One region of the Priestia sp. 40 genome, then DNA from elsewhere that is predicted to be linked to it. Evidence: predicted binding sites of a transcription regulator. Region 1 holds the regulator's gene; each other region holds the start of a gene.

Region 1 (3,212 bases):
TAAATAAAAAAACCACTGTTTCAGTGGTTTTTTTTACATACTAACATCTTCTCTTTCTTGCTCTGCCCTTGCCTTTAACACTTTGCGATACGAAATGCGGGAAATAATGATGCTGATTTCATACAGTATTAAGAGCGGCACTGTCACCATCATGTGCGAGAGCAATTCCGGTGGTGTAATAAGTGCGGCAATAACTAGCAGTACGAAATAGGCATACTTTCGAATTTGAGATAAAAACATAGGCGTTATAATTCCTAATCGCGTCAAAAACATGACGACGACAGGAAGCTGAAACAACAGGCCAAAAGGCAGTGTGAGCTGCATTAAAAAAGAAAAGTATTCATTGATGCCAATCACTTGGTTTACATTCAGCTCATCGGAAACGCGCGTCATAAAATCAACGACAAATGGAAACAACACAAAATAAGAAAAAGAGACACCGCCGATAAAGAGAAAAATGGAAACAGGAATATATCCAAGCGTTACCTTACGCTCTTTTTCATATAAACCAGGACTAATAAATGCCCAAAGTTGATACAGTGCAACAGGAGCTGCAAGTACACAGCCGATAATAACAGCAAACTGCATATAAATCTTAACTGGGTCTGTTAGCCTAAATGCATTCATCGTTAAATTTTTTGCCTCATCAGCATGCTGTAAATAGACAATAACCTTATCCGCTATAAAAAAGCCGGCAACTGTGGCAATGACAAAGAAAAATAAAACAATTAAAATGCGTTTTCGCAGTTCTCCTATATGATCATATATTGACATTTCTTGTTCGGTCATACTATGATCACCCTTTTACTCTTTGTCATCTACTTGACGCTGTTTATCTTTTTCACGATCATCTGATGCCCCGCTAGCGGCATGCTTAAACTCTCTAAGCGTTTGCCCGACTGATCTTCCTAGCTCCGGTAACCGTTTCGGTCCAAAAATAAGCAGTGCTACAATCGCAATAATAATCCAACTGCCTGCTCCAATCCCCATATTCCCACTCTCCTTATTAATTTAGACTTAAGGAAATCGTAACACAGTCCACCTTATTCAACAGGATAATTTTTCAAAAAATAGACAAGCGACTGTAACTCTACAGCAAGATCAATATGATGCAGTCGAATCTCATCGGGTACGTTTAAGCGTGCAGGAGTGAAGTTTAGAATCCCTTTAATTCCGCAATTCACTAAACGATCGGTAATTTGCTGAGCAACAGTGGCAGGAACGGTTAAAATCGCTACTGAGATGTCATCACTCATATAATCTTCCAATTGGTCAAGGTGATAAACCGGCACGTCGCCCACTTTTGTACCGACTTTATCTTCTATCACATCAAAAGCGCACTCAATTTTGGTGTTATTATTTTTAATAAAATTATAATTTAAAAAGGCCGTTCCTAGATTCCCTACGCCAATCAGTGCTACTTTCGTTACTTCATCTTGGTCTAACGTTTTACGGAAAAATGTAAGTAAATAATTCACATTGTAGCCGTATCCCTTTTTTCCTAATGCTCCAAAGTAAGAAAAGTCCCGACGAATAGTAGCAGAATCCACTTTCACTGCCTCGCTTAACTCCGCTGACGACACACGCTGTTTACCAGAAGCATGCAAGTTTTTCAAAAAACGATAATAAAGCGGCAATCGTTTAGCCGTTGCTTGTGGTATTTTTAATTGTTCAGTGTTCACGTTGTACCCCCTCAGTTCATGTATGTCATTACTAACATTTTCAAGTCATATTGCATTACCTTTCACAAAGCATCAACCGCTTTGAGGTAGCGCTTCCAATTCTCTCTCTTTTCTCTTGTTTTATATATACTCCGCTTCACACCCCGACGGCTTTTGTCTATCCAGCACTACTTAAAGTCGGTAGCTAGAACGAAGTAATTAGCCCTTCAAAGGATTCGTTTGTTAGTCATGACGGGTTTTCTACATCCATCATATATAAGTTCAGAGATGCACTTATCTCTTATTTTAACATAGTATCCTGTATAAAATGTGCAGGTAAAATCATTTTATTTCATGAATCAAAACATTCGCTTCATCATTTGTCCTTGTCCCTCTACAAATTACAAACGCTTGTAGGAAGAACTTGTAGTTGAAAATATGTTAAAATACACTATGGATATACTACTAGAGGTGAAAAAATGATTATTCTACAATTGAACGGTATTACAAAATACTATGGGGCAGAACCCATTTTATCGAATATAAAGTTAGAAGTACAATCAAAAGACCGCATTGCCCTAGTGGGACGAAACGGTGCTGGTAAATCAACTTTATTAAAAATTATTGCTGAGCAGCTTTCTTATGACAGCGGAGAGATTATCAAACCTAAAGGTGTTTCCATTGATTATATGGGACAAGATACAGTTCTTGAGTCAACACTCTCCATATGGGAAGAAATGATGACTGTCTTTGCTCCGTTAAAGAAGATGGAAAAAGAATTACGTACGCTTGAAACGAAGATGGGCGATCCAGATATTTTTAATGATTCAGTTCAATACGAAAAACTAACCAAAGAGTACGATCAGCTTCAAGTAACGTTCAAAGATTTAGGCGGCTATCAATATGAAGCGGATACACGATCTATTCTTCACGGTTTCCGTTTTTCAAACTTTGACTATAGCACCCCTATTTCCTCCTTGAGCGGTGGGCAAAAAACGCGCCTGGCTCTTGCAAAACTGCTTTTAACAAAGCCAGACTTGCTTATTCTCGATGAGCCTACCAACCACTTAGATATTGAAACTTTAGCATGGCTTGAACAGTTTCTGCAAGGGTATGAAGGAGCTATTTTAATTGTTTCACACGATCGTTACTTCCTTGATAAAGTCGTAAATCAAGTGTATGAAGTCACACAAAAAACAACGGTGAAGTACACGGGTAACTACTCTAAATACCTTGTACAAAAAGCAGAGCGCTATGAAAAAGAGTTGCGTCAGTACGAAAAGCAGCAAGATGAAGTCGCAAAACTGAATGATTTTATTCAGCGAAACATCGCCCGCGCATCGACTACAAAACGTGCGCAAAGCAGACGTAAACAGCTCGATCGAATGGAGTTAATAAACCGACCTAATGAAGGTGAAAAATCAGCTAGTTTTTCGTTTGAAATTGAGCGTCAAAGCGGAAATGAAGTCTTAAATCTCGAAAACGTGTCTATCGGATATGATGAAAACAAATATGTCGTGCAAGAGGCAAACCTTCGAATTAAAAAAGGTG
Region 2 (3,212 bases), on a different contig from region 1:
TCTGCGTTTGTGACGCCTCCGTACATGCGAGGAACAACAGAATACGTGCCGTCTTTTTGAATATTTGCGTGCATGCGTTCATTCACAAATCGTGATTCGCGTTCATCAACGTATCCGGTTGGATTCACCATACCTAAATAATAGTTTAGCGCTGGACGACATTTCGAACAGCCTTCTTCATTGTTCCAGCCGAGTACATTCATCACTTCACGCGTATGCGAAAGACCTTTTGCTTTGATTTCTTCGACAACTTCATCTCGTGAAAGAGTCGTACAGCCGCAAATCGCTTCTTTTTGAGCCGCTGCGTCAAAGTCAGCGCCAAGAGTATGCTGAAGCACTTCCGCTACAAGCGGTTTACATCCTCCGCAGGAGCGAGAGGCACTTGTACAAGCTTTGATTTCATCAACCGATGAGCATCCTTGTTTTTGGATAGCTTCCACAATCGTACCTTTTGTTACGCCGTTACAGCCGCAAATAATATCATCGGCGCTCATGCTTGCTACTAAGCTTTCACCCGCGTTACCGCCAGGTGGCTGTAAAATCGACACTTTTGCGACATCGGATACATCTTCTTGCTTTTGAATCATTGAAAACAGTCGATTTCCGTCGCTGCTGTCTCCAAAAAGAACGGCTCCTACGATTTGATTGCCTCGCAGAACAAGTTTTTTATAAATACCGTCTTGTTCATCGAACACTTTGATTGCTTTTTTCTCTTCATCTTCCGTGAAGTCTCCTGCCGAAAACACTTCAACACCTGATACTTTTAGCTGCGTGGATAAAACCGATCCTTCATAAGGCACTTTTTCTGCCCCGCAAATCGCTTTTGCTAATGCTTTTCCTTGTTCATACAAAGGTGCCACTAGTCCGTATACCATTCCTCTATGCTCTGCACATTCTCCGACAGCGTAGATGTTTGGGATATCCGTTTGCATATAGTCATTCACAACAATTCCTCGGTTTACGTCAAGTCCCGCTTCTTTTGCAAGCTGGACATTTGGCTTAATTCCAACCGCCATTACGACTAAATCAGCTTCTAAAAACGTCCCGTCTTTAAAAGATAATCCTTCAACTCGCTCATAGCCGACGATTTCCGCCGTTTGTTTTTCAAGCAAAAACTTCATGCCTTGTTTTTCTAATTCGTTTTGAAGCAATTTGCCGGCTGTTGGATCGAGCTGACGTTCCATTAAATACGGAGCTAAATGAATTACAGATACGTCCATTCCCAAATTTAACAGTCCGCGCGCCGCTTCTAATCCAAGCAGTCCGCCTCCAATAACCGCTGCTTTTTTATACTGCTGAGAGGCCTGCAGCATTTCATCCGTATCTTTTATATCTCGAAAAGCCGTAACTCCTTTTTTATCAGACCCTGGAATCGGAAGAATAAAAGGAAGAGAGCCCGTTGCTAAAATCAACTCATCATACGATTCTACTCTGCCGCTGTTTGTCGCTACTTCTTTTTTTACTGAATCAATACTCGTAACCGTTTCGCCCGTATATAATGTAATATTGTTTTCTTGATACCAGTTCCAATCGTTTAGCGTAATGTCTTCAACATTTGTATCTCCTTGCAGCACTTTTGACAGTAAAATACGATTATAGTTCGGATGCGGCTCGCTTCCGAAAATCGTAATTTCAAACGCTTCGCTTGAAACCTTCAATACTTCTTCAATCGCTCGAACTCCAGCCATTCCATTTCCAATCAATACGAGTTTCTTTTTTTGCATCTTCCATTCCTCCCCTGGCGTCTATACCTGCTTGTTTCAAAGATATATTTTTCATGCATCTTTAAAGATATATTTAAGATATATGAATTTTCTGAATCGTTCAACTTATGTGTTAGATTACCTAACACAGTTACGATATGTATGCGATTCCATTACTTTAACAGCAAGCAAAAAAAAATAAGTGGTCTAATTACTTTTTAATTTGGATCATCCTTTTCATTTTATTTTGTGATGTTTTTCACAACGTTAATGTAACAAAATGAAATAACCTGAGCTATGATAAAAATCACTCCTAAATGTTGATAAGCAGAAAATAAAAATCTTAAAAGTTCTTTATAAAGAATCAAAAAAATAAACTGTTCTTTATAGTATTTACTATCTCCCTCCTATTCTTTATAATGAATAAGAAAAAACCTTTATTAAGAACAGAACGGAGAATTAGCATGCCACTCGTAAACATCAAGAAGGTTTGGACCCCTTTAGAGTTTTTTGGCTTTAAGCTTTATAAGTGTAGAGATACAAAAAGCTACTACTATAAAACGAGAAAAAGCCACAATCTAGCAAAATTGTAAAAGAACAAGCCCTATTTCTTTTGAAACAGGGCTTGTCTTTTATTTTCCTGTAAACCAATTCACAATATACTCTCCCCACACCTCATTCCCTTTTTTCGTTAAATTACCGCTGTCTTTATTTATATACTCTCCTAAATGAAACGGCCAAATGAGCGAGTGATTCATATAATATACCCAGTTTGCTTCAGAGACTCCCCTGATTGCTTCTACCCCTTCTTCATAGGACTCCGTTTGTGAAATATATGGCTGTGACGGCTGAATCATAAGGGTTTTTTTCAAGTCTTTGAGCTGATGAATCAGCTTGTCTGTATTTTCAAGCGTCTCATCTAGCGTAAGGTGCTGATAATCATTTTTAAGAGGTGCTTCAAACAAAATAATGTTTGGCTGAAGTTGATCAATTTGATCGGCAATATGCGAGGATAAAAGCTCATCCGTTGTCCCGTTACCATATGAAAGGGTTTTAACCGTAAATACATCGCTTCCATATGTAGCTGCTAGCTCTTTTTTTAACTGCTGTGGCCACCCTGCTTCCTTTGCGGATGTGGCAATTACAAGAGTCAGAGGTTTTTTATTTGCGATAGATGACTCAATTTGCTTTGTGATAAAGTCTGGAAGATTTTTTGTATAAGCAGATACATCGGAAAACTGTTTTTCTTTATGTACAACAGCGGACTTCACTTCACTTGCCTGTGCTTCCGTTTGCTCTTGCCAGTGCTGCGTCCCCGCATACATCACCGCCCCGCACAAAATAGCCGCCGCCACATTTACCCCAACCATCGCCTTCATTCAATCTCCCCTTTACCCGTTTTTAAAAACAAACTATATTCTGCCCACCCAACTTACATTTAATAGAATAAACAAAAGGACAACCACAAAAATACTCCACTGAATTTGCCCAAAAAGGTTTACCTATGCG
Region 3 (3,212 bases), on a different contig from region 1:
GTACCATGAATGCAATAACTACGGCGATAATTGGAAGCGCCTCAACTAAGGCAACCCCAACGAACATCATTGAAGTTAATGTACCACGTGCTTCTGGTTGGCGAGCTGTGCCTTCAATCGTCTTAGAAACGATAAGACCGTTACCAATACCAGCACCTAGTGCCGCTAAACCAATCGCAATTGCAGATGCTATTAAACCCATTTTATAAAGTCCTCCCTTAATATATATGATTTTGTTTAACTAAGTTTTGTTTTGTCCAAATTGGGTATTACTTGAACAAAGCTTTATAAATTAATGGTCGCTACTCACTTTGTGAGATAAATAAACCATCGTTAACATTGTGAAAATGAAGGCCTGAATTGCGCCTACAAAAATACTGAATCCTTGCCATAAAAGCATTGGAATAGCAGCTCCAATTGTACCTAGGAAGCCTGTTGTTGCTAAACCAGCTAGCAAGCTTAACAAAATTTCCCCAGCATAAATATTACCGTAAAGACGAAGGCCAAGCGTTAACGTATTGGCAAACTCCTCGATAATCTTAAGCGGGAATAAAAATGCCATTGGCTTGAAGTAATCTTTCGTGTATGCAGAGAAACCTCGCATTTTAATACCATAATAATGTGATAGTACAACTACCATAACGGCTAACGTCAGCGTAATTGCTGGATCAGCGGTTGGCGATTTCCACCATAAGTTATGGTCAATCACGATGGCAAATGGAAGACCCAACATATTTGACACAAAAATGTACATAAGTAAAGTTACACCTAGCGTCAAAAAGCGGCCACCTGTTTTCCAATCCATATTGCTATTAACGAGTCCTTTAACAAAATCTAAGACCCATTCAATAAAGTTTTGTGCACCGCTTGGCTTCATAGCAAGAGTACGAGTACATAAAACTGCAATTAAGAATACAATAACAGAAGCTACGGTAACCATAAGCAAGTTACTTTGACTAAAAGTAAGGCCTAGAAACTCTATAGTTGGTGATTCATGACCCAACTGTGTTCACCTCTCTTTCTATCTTCTACGCATATTTTGAACAACTAAATCTATGATAATGACAACATAATACGTCATTAATCCCACAACTACACTAATAATATGAAAGGTTTTTGGATAAGAGATGGTAATCACAACTGCGAGAGCAGCTGTTGCAAATCTTACAACAGTACCAATTGAACGGGGCTTTTTCCCCTCATCCAACGCCTGTCCAAACTGCTCAAACTTTCTTACTAAGTTCCACAAATTATACAAACTCAGGGCGGTTCCTAAAATTAAACCTGCAAAAACAGCCTTATAACTTGTAAATCCCCAGCCGAGAACGTATAATGCTAACAAATACAATATGTATGAACGAAGTCTTGGAAAAACGTGCTGCAAATCCTGCATGAATTATTAATCTCCTGAAAAAAAATGGTGGACTGTCCGCAGCATCATAAAAACACCTGCTGCTAGCCCTGAAAGAAGGCCTAAAATCAAAAATAGTGGTTCGGTGTCAAGCCATTGATCAGCCCATCTTCCAGAGAATAAGCCAATTAAGACTGAACCTGCTAACTGTGATAGAATGATTGACACTAATGCCATCGCTTGCAAAGGATGACGGTTGCGATCTTTCATAAGCTCATACCCCTTTTGCAAAATTTTCTTTTTTCCGAATTCTCTATCGTTTTTATAGCTCAATATATGATAGAAAGGCAAAAAAAATTGCTAAAAAAGGTAAAAACAGCTAATAAAATACGCAGAAATATCAACGGTTTTCACAGGTTGAAAACCTTATCATTTATATTCCCTGTAAGCATACAATAGCGTATATTTAATGTCAATGTGTTTAAGCTAAAAACTTCACAATCTCTTCTTATTGTTCACATTTCTGCCACACATAAAACCTCTTCAAATGAAAACATTTAAAGAGGTTCATTCAATCGTTATTGTACTGTGTACAACCTGCTCTTGTCTATGCTTTTTCACAAATGCAAATATTTGGTACACCCCTGGTACAAGCGATTCATCAATCGTTATTTTTCGTTTTCTCATGCCTCTTTCTACATCAACGTCAACATCTAAATACGACACAAACTGTAAAGACTGCTTATCAAAAAGAGCAACGCCTAACTGATCTGCTCCTTCAGGCAAAAACAGTTCATAGCTATACGTATTTTTCTCTTTTTCCGCTGCTACTTGCAATCCCATGACACGAGGATAATCTGGAATGCTAACCATGTACATATAAGGAAGCGAAAATGTTTCACGTGAATCATTTATTTCCAAATATCCGTCATATATACCTTTATTTTTAAAACGGGGCTGCACCGATAAAGTGACAGCTATTTCTTTTGTCTGATGGGGCTGCACCGTGACGGGTAATGGAACATCCCAGTTCACTCCTTCATCCCTTTTTGGAACGTTTAAGCGATACGTTTTTGCTTTACCAGACTGGTTATCAATTTTAAATGATAAGACTTTCTTTGATGGGCGCGTAAAAATACCGAAAGATAAAGAAGATGGATAAAACAAAGAGTCTGCTGTGACAGCTTTTGCTATTTGAATTCTCCCGGCTCCTTGTTCATATACGCGATACGTTTGACCGTTTAGCTGCTCCATTACTTTACTTGTGTTCATCAATGAAGCTTTGACTTGTTCAGGAGACCAGTTCGGGTGAGCTTGTAAAATAAGGGCGCACGCTCCAGCTACATGGGGCGCAGCCATACTCGTGCCATGCATGCGTTCATATCCTCCAGGAACTGTACTATTAATGAAGTAACCAGGTGCGACAACGTCCGGCTTGATTCCCCAAGTAGTCGTTACAGGCCCTCTTGAACTGAAAGATGTGAGTAAGTCTTGCACCACTTGCTTGCCAGTGCGTAAGTATGGTTGTTGAGACTGAATGTGTTGGTTAATGGTATCACCGCTTTTTTTACTTACCCATATCACTGGAATATTTACTGAATCTTTTAGTTTACCGATTATGCTTTTTTCAGTCGGACTATATAAAATAACGGCTTTTGCTCCTGCCTGTTCAGCTTGTTTAATCTTTTTTTCAACCGCATTGCCTTCTGCTTTTAGCAAAATGACGTTGCCCAACGCATGCTTTTGCTCTTTGGAGTATTCTTCATTTATTACACGCAGCGTTTGATTAAACGTCCATGGACGAGACCCTTCTACTGGCGCCATCATAATTTTTTCTTTGTTAAATCCGATTGTTAGAAAT

The links. Region 1 encodes Rex, which represses fermentation and respiration genes when NADH is low (regulators of the CRP and FNR family bind a similar motif). Its sites were predicted from a motif close to TTGTGAAATATTTCACAA; they were not measured.
Region 2: a site for Rex is predicted at 1,951-1,968, ahead of nirB (nitrite reductase large subunit NirB). Genes of this name have one in related genera too.
Region 3: a site for Rex is predicted at 1,835-1,852, ahead of ACO1DI_RS10475 (AtpZ/AtpI family protein). Genes of this name have one in related genera too.

What each region holds. Positions count from the first base shown of each region.
Region 1 is NZ_JBMPZA010000023.1:12,482-15,693, forward strand. Features, by position in the region: gene ACO1DI_RS23345 (YdiK family protein) at 1-7, shown strand, start outside; gene tatC (twin-arginine translocase subunit TatC) at 34-789, opposite strand; gene tatA (twin-arginine translocase TatA/TatE family subunit) at 805-990, opposite strand; gene ACO1DI_RS23360 (redox-sensing transcriptional repressor Rex) at 1,044-1,682, opposite strand; gene ACO1DI_RS23365 (ABC-F family ATP-binding cassette domain-containing protein) at 2,141-3,212, shown strand, end outside.
Region 2 is NZ_JBMPZA010000025.1:66,038-69,249, forward strand. Features, by position in the region: gene nirB (nitrite reductase large subunit NirB) at 1-1,724, opposite strand, end outside; gene ACO1DI_RS25100 (SGNH/GDSL hydrolase family protein) at 2,336-3,082, opposite strand.
Region 3 is NZ_JBMPZA010000005.1:1,799,568-1,802,779, forward strand. Features, by position in the region: gene atpE (F0F1 ATP synthase subunit C) at 1-202, opposite strand, end outside; gene atpB (F0F1 ATP synthase subunit A) at 293-1,003, opposite strand; gene ACO1DI_RS10470 (ATP synthase subunit I) at 1,022-1,393, opposite strand; gene ACO1DI_RS10475 (AtpZ/AtpI family protein) at 1,400-1,621, opposite strand; gene ACO1DI_RS10480 (S8 family serine peptidase) at 1,919-3,212, opposite strand, start outside.